2 regions of the Microbacterium sp. Leaf436 genome follow, and region 2 is predicted to be linked to the other one. Evidence: predicted binding sites of a transcription regulator. Region 2 holds the regulator's gene; the other holds the start of a gene.

Region 1 (6,351 bases), on a different contig from region 2:
GCGTTCGGCGCCCACCCCGACCGCACCGAGCGCCACCGCGTGCCCTGGCGCCGGCGCGACACCGTCTTCACCCTGGCGTTCTGGGCCATCTCGGCCGCCCTCTTCGTCGTTCCCCGTCTGTCCGCCTGACCCGATCCGGAGCATCCATGTCGCGCATCTCGACCGTCTTCCTGCTCACCTGTGCCGCCATCGGCGTCGCCGGCGGCATCATGCTGACCGCCGCCAACTGGGTGTCGACGGTGCTGTTCGCCGCCGCGCCGTTCGCGGCGGTGGCACTCGCCGGGCTGTGGCTGGTGCCCGCGGCCGTCGCGATGCGTCTGCTCGAACGCCCCGGTTCCGCGCTGCTGGTCGGGCTCATCTCGGGCCTCGTGGCCGCGCCGCTCTCGGGTTACGGGTGGGGCAGCGTCGCGACCAACCTCTGGTGGGCCTTCTTCGTCGAGCTGCCGTTCCTCGTCGTGCTGTACCGGTTCTTCCACCGGTGGCAGTTCTTCGCCGGAGCCGTCGTGGTGGCAGCCGTCTACCCGACCCTCGCCTGGGCGTCTTTCGGACTCGACACGTTCGCGCCCCTCACCGTCGTGCTCTTCTACCTGCTGACGCTCGTGGCATCCGCTGCCGGGATGGCGATCGGTATCGCCGTCGCCGATGCTCTGCGCCGCGCGGGAGTCGCGCGCCTTGCCCGCCGCCGCCCGCGGACGAGCGCCACCTGAGGACGACCCCGCCGGGGGACGATCCGGCCGGCGCGCGGCGTCGCGTACGGCCGGACCGCGGCCTCGCTCGCCGTCGGACGCGACGAGCCAAAGGCCCCATCCGACGCCCCACAGGCGCAACGCGAGGTCGTCCGCTGACGTTCAGTACGAGGGCGCCCCGGAAAGGCCGAAGAACTCCTCGAGGGTGGCGTAACCGCCCTCGTGGTACGCGCGGGCCAACTCGGGGCCGATGTAACGCAGGTGCCACGCCTCGGGCTCGTATCCGCTGATGCCCTCGCTGCCCTCGACGTAGCGGGTGATGAAGCCGTACTCCCACGCGTGATCGCGCACCCACGCGCCCTGGGGCGAGGCGGCGACGTCGTCGAGCGTCGCGCACGAGCCGTTGCACGGCACGATGTCGACGGCCAGGCCCGACTGGTGCTCGCTGTACCCGGCGCGGGCGCTCTCGCGGTCGGCGGCTTCGACACCACCCACGGCCACGCGGCCGGCGTACGTCGACTGCTGCGTGCTGTACGAGCGGAAAGCGCTCAGGTAGCCGATCTCGCCGGCACCGGCGTCGGAGGCCGCACGCACGAGCTGGGTCAGGGCCCCGGCCGCGGGCGCGCGCAGCGCCGACTCCTCGAGCGCGCGCACACTGTCGGGCATCACGAGGTCGCCCGGGCGGTAGTCGACCGGATCGTACGCGCGCTGCTTGTTGACGACCATCCACTCGCGGTTCGGGTCCGACAGCGACACGCAGGGCGCGATCCCGGATGCCACCGCTGCGCGGAAGGCGCTCCCGCCCCCGGCGGCCGCGATCGCGCCGGCGTCGTCACCCGCGGCCAGGGCCGAGGTGAACGCCGCGTCGTCGCAGGGCGTCGAGGTGGCGGCGACGGCGGCCTGCTGCACGACCGGCAGACCCTCGTCGGGCACCGTGGGAGGCCCGGCGACGACGGAAGCGACGGGCGGAGCGTCGGTGTCGGCCGCGGCGCCACCGGGGGATCCCGCGGTCGCCGCACCGATCGCGAGGGCGAGGGCGGCCACCAGGGTGACGGCCCCGCCCACGGCGACAAGGCGACGGCGGCGGAGGACCGGGATCGAGGCCGTCGTCGGCGCAGCGGTCGCGGCCTCGCGCAGCCGGCGTCGGGTGGCGAGGGCCGCCGTGTCGGTGGCGGGCCGCTCGGCGGCGGGGATCGGGGGCACGGGCTCGGCCGCGGCGGGCGGGAGCGTGAGGGCCGCCGTCGCGAGTCGTTCGGCCTCCGCGCGCGCGGCGCGGCGGGGCGAGATCTCGGGATCGTGCGACATGACTCGACCCATTCTCCCCTGGACGGGGGCACGGGTCGAGTCGGCCGCACGTTCGCGCGGTGAATGTGCGGTCGGGCAGACTCGGGCCGACGGGAACGGCGAGCAGTCAGATATCGGTCACGAGGCTCAGCTCACCGGCCGCCAGGAAGCCCAGCACGATGCTCACCGCACCCGCGACCAGCAGCAGCAGCGGGTGGGCGAACCCGATCAGGACGCGACGTGTGCGAGGGTGCTCGGCGAAGAAGTGATCGGGGATGCGGTGCCGGTCGGGGACGGCGGCCCACCCCCGCAGCCGCGCGATGTATCCCACGCAGCGCAGCACGAGCACCGCCCAGAGCATCGCGATGATCAGCGGCACTACCCCGCCGATGATCTCGAACGCCTCGAACCACGCCTGATCGGGGTTGCTGCCGGTGTCTTCGGCGAGCTGCACGGCGACCGCGGCGCCGAGCACCACCGACCCGACCCACAGCACCAGAGCCCCGAGCACGGCGAAGAAGCGCGCGAAGAAGTGTCCGAGGATCGACTCCTCGTGATCGAGGTGGGTGCGCGGCGTCTGCGAGAGCACGATGAGGGTCGCGCCGAGGCTGGGCGCTGCCGCGCTGAGCGACACGACGAGCGCGACCCCCTCCGGGGCGTCCACGAGGTCGCACACCAGCAGCAGCGCCGCCATGAGTGCCAACCACGACCATCCCGACAGCGCCGGACGACGCACGACCAACGCCGGATGCCAGGGCTCCAAGCGACCGATCGACGCATGGAGCAGGTGCTGACCGCGTACTCGCGAGACCGACTCCATGGGCGCCTCCGTGTCTCGCCGGTGGTCGGCGTCGCGATCACCGTACCGCGACGACGCTCGTTCGTGCAGGCGAGATGCGCGGCGTGGCGGTTGCAAGAAAATCGAACATGTGTTCGACTATGGCGATGAGATGGCAGGGGCAGCAGCTGGGCGTCGACGACCCGTCGGCGCTCCCGGGCATGGAGCGCATCGACGGTCTCGTCCGATCGGTGACGACCCCGGAGTTCGCCGGAATGACGTTCCACGAGGTGCAGTGCAAGAGCGCCCTGAATCGCGTGCCCGGCATGTCGGCCATGCCGTTCGACTGGACCGTGAACCCGTACCGGGGCTGCACGCACGCGTGCTCGTACTGCTTCGCCCGCAAGACGCACGAGTACCTCGACCTCGACTACGGCGCCGACTTCGACTCCCAGATCGTCGTCAAGGTCAACGTCGCCGACGTGCTGCGCACGGAGGTGCGTCGGGGATCGTGGGCGCGCGAGCCCGTCATGCTCGGCACGAACACCGACCCCTACCAGCGCGCCGAGGGGCGATACCGCCTCATGCCCGACATCGTCGGCGCGCTCACCGACAACGGCACGCCCTTCTCGATCCTCACCAAGGGCACGCTCCTGCGCCGCGACCTCCCCCTGCTCGCCGACGCCGCCACGCAGGTGAAGGTCTCGTTGGCGATGTCGATCGCCGTCTTCGACGACACCCTGCAGAACGCGATCGAGCCGGGCACCCCCAGCGCCGACGCCCGCCTCGACACGGTCCGCGCCGCCACCGCCGCCGGCTTCCGCGTCACGGTCTTCCTCATGCCGATCCTGCCGCACCTGACCGACTCGCTCGCCGTGCTCGACGACGCCCTCGCGCGCATCCGCGCCGCCGGCGCGGCTCGCGTCGTCTACGGCGCGCTGCACCTGCGTCCGGGCGCGAAGCAGTGGTTCCTCGAATGGCTGGGGCGCGAGCAACCGCACCTGGTGTCGTCGTACCGCGGTCTCTACCCGGGCGTCTCCGCCCAAGCGCCCAAGGCCTACCGCACCTGGCTCGGCGCGCGCATGCGCCCTCTGCTGCGCCTGCACCGGCTCGACGGGTGGGACGAAGACGAGCACCCTCGCGGGCGACCGCAGCCGGGCCTCGCCGCCCGCGCGACGCCGACGAGCAGCCTCGGTCCGGTCCGCGGCACCGGGCCCTCGGCATCCATTCGCCCCCGCGTCGCCCCGGCCAGCGAGCCGCGGCTCTTCTGAACGCACGAGACCCCCGTCGCGGACGCGACGGGGGTCTCGATCGAGGCGGATTACGAGGTGACGTCCGCGAGCTGGCGGCCCGAGATCTCTTCGATCAGGTCGTCGCCGAGCTGCGCCGGCTCGAACGGCGCCTGGATCTCGGCGCGGTCGAGCAGCTCGGTCATGCGGCGCTGACGCTGCCGCGTGATGAGCGTCACCACGGTGCCGCTGCGACCGGCGCGGCCGGTGCGGCCCGAACGGTGCAGGTACGTCTTGTACTCGTCGGGGGCGTCGGCCTGGATCACCAGGTCGATGTCGTCGACGTGGATGCCGCGGGCGGCGACGTCGGTGGCGACGAGCACGTTGACGCGACCCGAGGTGAGCTTCTCGAGGTTGCGCGTGCGCTTCTGCTGGTTGAGGTCACCGTGCAGCGCGACCGCGGCGATACCGGCGTCGTCGAACTGCGCGGCGAGCGTCTCGGCGTATGCGCGGGTACGCGCGAAGACGAGGGTCTTGCCCGGGCGGTCGACGAGCGAACCGAGGATCTCGGCCTTGTCGCGGTGGTCGATCACGAGCACGCGGTGCTCGATGGTGCCCGAGTCCTGGTCCTCACCGGCGACCTCGTACACGGCCGGGTCGACGAGGAACTCGTCGACGAGGGCGGCGACCTCACGGTCGAGCGTGGCCGAGAACAGCAGCTTCTGGCTGCCCTTCGCGGTGGCGCGCAGGATGCGCTGCACCGGCTCGAGGAAACCGAGCTCGCACATGTGGTCGCCCTCGTCCAGCACGGCCACCTGCACCTGCGACAGGTCGAGCTTGCCCTGGTTGAGCAGGTCTTCGATGCGGCCGGGGGTGCCGATGATGATGTCGACGCCCTTCTTCAGCGCACCCACCTGGCGGGCCTGGGGCACGCCGCCGTAGATCTGCGTGGTGAACAGGCCGACGCTGCGGGCGATGACCTGCACCGTGCGGTCGATCTGCAGGGCGAGCTCGCGCGTGGGGGCGAGGATGAGGGCCTTGGGCGCGCGAGCGAACTGACGCTTCTCGCCCGCCTGCGAACGCAGGACGCTCTCGACCATGGGGGCACCGAACGCGATGGTCTTGCCCGAGCCGGTGCGACCGCGCGCGAGCACGTCACGGCCGTCGAGGATGGGCTTCACCGTCGCCGCCTGGATGGGGAACGGCGTGGCCGCGCCGAGGCTGGCGAGGGCACGGACGATGTTGTCGCCGAAGCCGAGCTCGGCGAAGCCGACACCGGTCTCGGTCGCGACGTCCACGGCCTGCGCCTGCAGGCGCTCGTGCACGACGTCGACGCGCTGCTCGTGCTCGGCCGAGCGCTTCGGGGTGGCGTTCCAGTCCGCGCGGTTCGGGCCATCGGTGCGGCGGGGACGCTCGTCGCGGGCGGGGCGGTCACCGAACGAACGGGCCGGGCGCTCGTCGAACGAACGAGCCGGACGCTCGTTGCGGTCGAACGACCGGGCGGGACGGTCGTCGGTCGAACGAGCGGGGCGGTCGTTACGGTCGAACGAGCGCACGGGGCGGTCGTTACGGTCGAACGAGCGCGCGGGGCGGTCGTTACGGTCGAACGAACGGGCCGGACGATCGCTGCGATCGAACGAACGCGCCGGACGATCAGTGCGGTCGAACGAGCGTGCGGGACGGTCGCTGCGGTCGAACGAACGAGCGGGACGGTCGTCCGACGAACGGGCCGGGCGCTCGTCGCGGCGGTCGAACGACCGGGCGGGACGCTCGCCGGCATCGCGGCGGGGACGCTCGTCGCGGGCGGGACGGTCCGAGAAGTCGCGGCGGGGACGCTCGTCGAACGAACGGGCCGGACGATCGCCGAAGTCACGACGCGGGCGGTCGTCGAACGAACGGGCGGGGCGGTCGTCGCGGGCCGGACGGTCACCGAAGTCGCGGCGGGGACGCTCGTCGAACGAACGGGCCGGACGCTCGCCGGCGTCACGACGCGGGCGAGCGTCGCGGAACGACGGGCGACCGTCGCCGGTGGCGCGGCGGCTGTCGCGGTCGACGCGATCCACGCGGGGGGCGCGGTCGTCGCGAGCGGGACGACCGGAGCGGTCGTCGAACGAGCGGGCCGGGCGGTCGCCGAAGTCGCGGCGGGGGCGGTCGTCGAACGAACGCGCGGGGCGATCGTCGAACGAACGCGCCGGGCGGTCGGTGCGGCCGGAGCGGTCATCGCGGGCGGAGCTGCGGATGCCGCGCGACTCGTCGCGACCGACGCGGTCCTGTGCGCTCCAGCGACGCTTGTCGGGGGCGGCCTCGGCCTCGGGACGGTAACCGCGGTGGCTCGGGCTCTTGCTGCCGGGCTTCGCGGACGCGGCGCCCTCGG
Region 2 (6,351 bases):
GAACCTTGCGGCCGTCGGGAGCGGCGACCGTCACGATCGACAGCTCCTGCGTCTTGTCGACCTCGAGGCCGTGCGCGCCGATGCCGTGGTCGCCCTTCTCGGCGACGAGCGGGATCAGCAGGCGCGCCTCGCGGTAGGCGTCGACCACCGCACGCGCGTCTCCCTCACCGGCGCGGAACGCCAGAAGAGCTGCGAGTAGGGCGGGGTCGGCAGAACCGTCGTCACCCGAGTGCGGGTTGGACTGGAAGCTGCGTCCCTCCCACGGGACGCCGGCGGAATCCGCGTTCGCGGCATCCGAATGGAGGGCGTCCGTGTGCGGAGCGTGCGCACGCTGGTCGTGCCCGTGCGCGCCGTGGCCGTGCGGACCGTCAGTGTCCGGCGACATCCAGTGCCTCAGCGAGCGTGAACTGCCCCGCGTACAGTGCCTTGCCCACGATCGCGCCTTCGACGCCGAGCGGTACCAGGTCGCGCAGCGCCGCGATGTCGTCGAGGCTCGACACCCCGCCCGACGCCACGATCGGCTTCGGGGTGCGCTGCGTCATCTCGCGCAGCAGTTCGATGTTCGGGCCGCGGAGCGTGCCGTCTTTGGTGACGTCGGTGACGACGTAGCGGCTGCAGCCGGCGTCTTCGAGCCGGTCGAGGACGGTCCACAGGTCGCCGCCGTCGCGGGTCCAGCCGCGCGCGGCGAGCGTGGTGCCGCGCACGTCGAGGCCGACGGCGATCGCCTCGCCGTAACGGTTGATGACATCGGCGGCCCACTCGGGGTTCTCGAGTGCGGCCGTGCCGAGGTTGATGCGGCTCGCGCCGCTCTCGAGGGCGGCCTCGAGGGAGCGGTCGTCGCGGATGCCGCCGGACAGCTCGACCTGCACGCCCTTGACCTGCTTGATGACCTTGCGCATCACGGCGGCGTTGTTGCCGCGACCGAAGGCGGCGTCGAGGTCGACGAGGTGGATCCACTGCGCGCCCTGGCGTGCGAAGTCCGCGGCGGCGTCGACGGGGTCGCCGTAGCTGGTCTCGGTGCCGGCCTCACCCTGGGTCAGGCGGACGGCTTTGCCGTCGGCCACATCGACCGCGGGAAGCAGGACAAGTTCGGGCGTCGACGCGAAATCGTTCATGGCTCCTCGCACCCGTCAGCGCACTTCGCCGAGCCTGGGCACGAGGTCACACAGTAGTCGTGCGCAGCCCGTCGATCCAATTGGCCAGGAGCCGGATGCCGGCTTCGCCCGACTTCTCGGGGTGGAACTGCGTCGCCGACAGCGGACCGTTCTCGACCGCCGCGAGAAACGGTGCGCCATACGTGCACCACGTCAGTACGGGCTCCGGGAACGGCGGCGTGACCTCGAGCGACCACTGCTGCGCCGCATACGAGTGCACGAAGTAGAAGCGCTCCTTCTCGATGCCCTGGAACAGGCGCGACCCGTCTCCGGACGCCACGGTGTTCCAGCCCATGTGCGGCAGTACGGGCGCTTCGAGCTCGCCCACCGTGCCCGGCCACTCACCGAGCCCGGGGGTGTCGGCACCGCGCTCGACACCCCGCTCGAACATCACCTGCATGCCGACGCAGATACCGAGCACCGGGCGACCCCCGGCGAGCCGCCGGTCGATGATCTCTCCCCCGCGGCTGGCGTTCAAGGCGCCCATGACCGCGCTGTAGGCACCCACGCCGGGCACGAGGAGCCCGTCGGCGTCGAGGAGCAGCGCGCGGTCGGAGGTCAGTCGCGCGTCGGCACCGGCTTCGATGAGCGCCTTGACGGCCGAGTGGACGTTGCCGGAACCGTAGTCGAGGACCGCGACGACGGGCTTGCGCGTCACAACGCACCCTTGGTGCTGGGGATGCCGTCGACCAGCGGGTCGAGCGCCTTGGCCTGACGGAAGGCGCGCGCGAACGCCTTGTACTCGGCCTCGGCGATGTGGTGCGGGTCGCGCCCACCCAGAACGCGCACGTGCACGGTGAGGCCGCCGTGGATCGAGATGGCCTCGAACGTGTGACGCACGAGCGAACCGGTGAAGTGTCCGCCGATGAGGTGGTGCTCGAAGCCCACGGGCTCACCGGTGTGCACGAGGTACGGGCGACCGCTGATGTCGACGACCGCCTGCGCCAGCGCCTCGTCGAGGGGAACGAGCGCGTCGCCGTAGCGGGCGATCCCCGACTTGTCGCCCAGGGCCTGACGAATCGCCTGACCGAGCACGATCGCGGTGTCCTCGACCGTGTGGTGGGCGTCGATGTGGGTGTCGCCCGTCGCGCGCACCCGCAGATCGGTCAGCGAGTGCTTGGCGAAGGCCGTGAGCATGTGGTCAAAGAACGGCACCGTGGTCTGGATGTCGCTGACCCCGCGACCGTCGAGGTCGAGTTCGAGTTCGATGCGCGACTCGCTCGTCTCGCGCGTGATCAAGGCGGTACGGGGCATGGCGGGGCCGGTCATGACCGCGATCCTACCGAGGCGAGGGCGTCGAGGAACGCGGTGGTCTCGTCGTCGGTACCGGCCGTGACACGCAGGTGGTGCGCGATGCCGACGTCGCGGATGAGCACACCGCGGTCGTACAGCGCCTTCCACGTGGCGGCGGGGTCGTCGACGCCGCCGAAGAGCACGAAGTTCGTCCACGACTCGTGGGCGGTGTACCCGAGGGCGGCCACGGTGGCCGAGATGCGGTCGCGCTGCGCGACGATCTCGTCGACCATCGACAGCATCGTCTCGGCGTGCACGAGGGCCGCCGTCGCGGCGGCCTGCGTGAGCGCGCTCAGGTGGTACGGAAGACGGACGAGTCGCAGCGCGTCGACCAGAGCAGGATCGGCGGCCAGGTACCCCACGCGTGCGCCGGCGAAGGCGAAGGCCTTGCTCATGGTGCGCGACACCACCAGACGCGGGCGACCGGGCAGCAGCGACACGGCCGAGGGCTCGTCACGCGGAGCGAACTCCTGGTAGGCCTCGTCGACGATCACGATGCCGTCGGTCTCGGCGTACACGGCCTCGATCACATCGAGACGCAGCGGGGTACCCGTGGGATTGTTCGGCGCGCAGAGGAAGACGATGTCGGGGCGGTGCTCACGCACCTGGGCCGCGGCGGCCTCGGCGCTCAGCGAGAAGTCGTGCGCGCGTTCCCCGGCGATCCATCGCGCGCCCGTCGCGCGGGTGAGGATCGGGTACATCGAGTAGGTGGGCGCGAAGCCCATGGCCGTCCGGCCCGGTCCACCGAAGGCCTGCAGGATGTGCTGGAGCACCTCGTTGGAGCCGTTGGCCGCCCAGATCTGCTCGCGCGTCAGGCCATGACCGAGGTATGCGGCGAAGCTCTCTCGGAGAGCGGTGAACTCGCGGTCGGGATACCGGTTGACGTCGCGCAGGGCCCGAGCCACGGCGTCGAGGATGTCATCGGCCACCTCGGGCGGAACCGGATGCGTGTTCTCATTCACGTTGAGAGCCACGGGCAGGGCGGCCTGCGGGGCTCCGTAGGGGGTCATCCCCCGCAGATCGTCGCGAAGAGGCAGGTCATCGAGGCGTACGGTCACCCCACCCATCGTAGGCGGCGTGCCGAGGAGCGGCTCATCGCGCACCCGCGGAGGTCAGCCGGCCTGGATGTACTCGGTGGGGATCGCGATGCGCTGACCGGCCGCGAGCGAGCCGCCCTGAAGGGCGTTCAGACGCGTGATCTCGGCGACGACGTCGCGCGGATCGGCCGCGGGGGCGATGTCTTCGGCGATCGACCACAGGGTCTCGCCGCTCATGACCGTGATCTCCGTGAACGAACCGGCCGGTGCGCCGGCGTCGCCCGAGGCGAGTGCTGCTCCCCCACCGACGGCGGCGACGCCGAGGGCGACGGCGAGCGGGAGGGCGACGACGAAGGCGACGACACGGCGCCCGCGGGCGGTGATACGCAGGCGGGTCGTCGAGGCGGTGGAGGTGATGCTGCTCATGGTGTGCTCCTTGGTGGGGAGAGATTCGCACCCCGCCCTCGGCCGGGAGGGCGGTGTGCGAATCTGTATTCCGAATCTATCTTCGATACTGCGACGGTGTCAACACACCGGTTGTCGGAAACGAATCGAACGCGACACGCGTGCGGCTCCGTGTCATTCGTGTCGTCGACCGGATACGGTTTCGACACGGAGACCTCATCACCAACCTCCGACATTCGAATTTCCGCCGCCCTTCCCGCGGCGCGAGGGGAGCACAGATGACCGACGCGACGACCGCCGCAGGGCGCGAACGACCGCAGACGCGACGGCGCAAGAACCTCAGCGACAAGCAGCTCGCGATCCTCGAAGTCATCCAGCGATCGATCGCGCGGCACGGCTATCCGCCGAGCATGCGCGAGATCGGCGACGCCGTCGGCCTGAAGTCGCTGTCGAGCGTCACGCACCAGCTGAACCAGCTCGAGCTCAGCGGCTATCTGCGCCGCGACCCGGGTAAGACCCGCGCCATGGAGGTGCTGATCGACCTTCCCGGCACCGCCGCCGAGAACCCCGCCGACTCCGCCCCCGCGGTGGGCGACGCCGCCCTCGTGCCCCTGGTGGGCCGGATCGCGGCGGGCGTGCCCATCACCGCCGACCAGCACGTGGAGGAGATCTTCCCCCTCCCCCGCCAGCTCGTCGGCAAGGGCGAGTTGTTCATGCTCAAGGTCTCGGGCGACTCGATGATCGACGCGGCGATCTGCGACGGCGACTGGGTGGTCGTGCGTTCGCAGGCGAATGCGGAGAACGGCGAGATCGTGGCCGCGATGCTCGACGGCGAGGCAACGGTGAAGACGTTCCGTCGCCGTGACGGCCACACCTGGCTGCTCCCCCGCAACAGCGCGTTCGAGCCCATCCTCGGCGACGAGGCCGTCGTGCTCGGGCGCATCGTGGCGGTGCTGCGCGCGGTGTGAACCGTGCGTCGCGGCGGCGGGCGCACCACAATGGCGCCATGACCGTCGGCCCGCCCTCGACCGCATCGACCTCGACGAAACGCGTCGCGAAGCCGTCAACCGTGGTGCGCGTCACGGCATCCGTCGTGGTGCTGATCGTGGTGGCCCTGCTGACGCCGGTGGCCCTCGTCGCCTCCTGGGTGCGCGTGCAGCTCGTCGATGAGGACTCCTTCGTCGCCACGCTCGCGCCCCTCTCGTCCGACCCCGCCGTGCAAGACCTCGTCATCGCCGAGACGACGAGCGCCATCTCGGCGTCGGTCGACTTCTCGGCGATCGCGGGCGCGGGCGTCGACGGTCTCGTCGCCCTCGGCGTGCCGCAGGAAGCGGCGCGCGTCCTCGGCCTGGTGGCACAGCCGTCGGCCGACTCGCTGCGATCGATCACGCAGCAGGCGGTGACCGACGTGGTGCACTCCGACCGGTTCTCCGACGTCTGGTCGGGGGTCGTGCGCACCGCGCACCGCGCCTTCGTCTTCGGAGCCACCTCCGACGGTGGCGGCATCATCGTGCAGACCCCGGACGGCCTGGGCGTGCAGATCGGCGGGGTGGTCTCGGCGATCGTCGCCGAGCTGGACCTGCAGGGATCGCCCGTGGCCGCGCTGGTCCCCCCGATCGACCGGGTCGTGGTCCTCGGCGACGGAACGACGCTGCAGGCCGTGCGGTCGGCGTACGCGGCCGCCACCACGGCGGGAGTGGCGGCACCCCTGCTCGTGGGCGTGCTCCTGGTCGGCGGGGTCGTCGTCGCTCCCCGTCGACGGCGCGCGCTGATCGGCGCCGGCATCGCGGTCGCCGTCGGCTCGGCCGCCGTGCTCGTGGCGGTCGCCGTGGGCGCGGCGCAGGCGCACCGCACCGCCGTTCTGCGGGGCTTCGACGCCGCGGGGATCGACGCCGTGGTGCGGCAGCTCTCGTCCGGTCTCGTGGGCACCGCGAACACGGTTCTGGGCATCGGCCTCGTCGCGGGCATCGCGGGCGTCCTGCTCGTCCGGCGTGCCCGCCCCCGACGGATGTCGGAGCCCCGGCCTACGCTGGAGTGATGGCAGACACCCTCCCCTACGGTTCCTGGCCCTCCCCGATCACTCCCGAGTCGGTGGCGCAGTCCTCCCCCCGCATCGACGGCGCGCTGTTCGTCGGCGATGAGGTGTGGTGGGCGGAATCCGTGCCCGCCGAGGCGGGTCGCGTCGCGGTGAAACGGCGCCGCACCGACGGTGCGGTCGAGACGGTGCTGCCCGCACCCGCCAACGCCCGTTCCGCCGTTCACGAATACGGCGGCGGGGCCTGGACCGCCTCCGACGACGGGGAGCTGTTCTACGTCGAGAAGACCGACCAGCGCGTCTACGCCCTTCGCCCGGGCGGCGAGGCGCGCGCGCTGACGCCGGCCGACGACACGGTGCGCCACGGCGGGTTGCGGTTCGAGCACGGCACCCTGCTCGCCGTCCGCGAGACGCACGGGAGTGACCG

The links. Region 2 encodes LexA, which represses DNA repair genes until DNA is damaged. Its sites were predicted from a motif close to TCGAACANNTGTTCGA; they were not measured.
Region 1: the regulator LexA is predicted to act here: its motif matches at 2,892-2,907, upstream of ASG45_RS00220 (Rv2578c family radical SAM protein).

What each region holds. Positions count from the first base shown of each region.
Region 1 covers NZ_LMRB01000001.1:49,028-55,378, forward strand. Annotated here, with positions in the region: gene ASG45_RS00200 (energy-coupling factor transporter transmembrane component T family protein) at 1-129, shown strand, start outside; gene ASG45_RS00205 (ECF transporter S component) at 147-707, shown strand; gene ASG45_RS00210 (M15 family metallopeptidase) at 849-1,991, opposite strand; gene ASG45_RS00215 (hypothetical protein) at 2,098-2,790, opposite strand; gene ASG45_RS00220 (Rv2578c family radical SAM protein) at 2,916-4,019, shown strand; gene ASG45_RS00225 (DEAD/DEAH box helicase) at 4,070-6,351, opposite strand, start outside.
Region 2 covers NZ_LMRB01000002.1:778,838-785,188, reverse strand. Annotated here, with positions in the region: gene ASG45_RS07920 (SseB family protein) at 1-385, opposite strand, end outside; gene priA (bifunctional 1-(5-phosphoribosyl)-5-((5-phosphoribosylamino)methylideneamino)imidazole-4-carboxamide isomerase/phosphoribosylanthranilate isomerase PriA) at 369-1,115, opposite strand; gene hisH (imidazole glycerol phosphate synthase subunit HisH) at 1,162-1,812, opposite strand; gene hisB (imidazoleglycerol-phosphate dehydratase HisB) at 1,809-2,423, opposite strand; gene ASG45_RS07900 (histidinol-phosphate transaminase) at 2,420-3,514, opposite strand; gene ASG45_RS07895 (LysM peptidoglycan-binding domain-containing protein) at 3,560-3,910, opposite strand; gene lexA (transcriptional repressor LexA) at 4,168-4,857, shown strand; gene ASG45_RS07885 (hypothetical protein) at 4,896-5,927, shown strand; gene ASG45_RS07880 (S9 family peptidase) at 5,927-6,351, shown strand, end outside.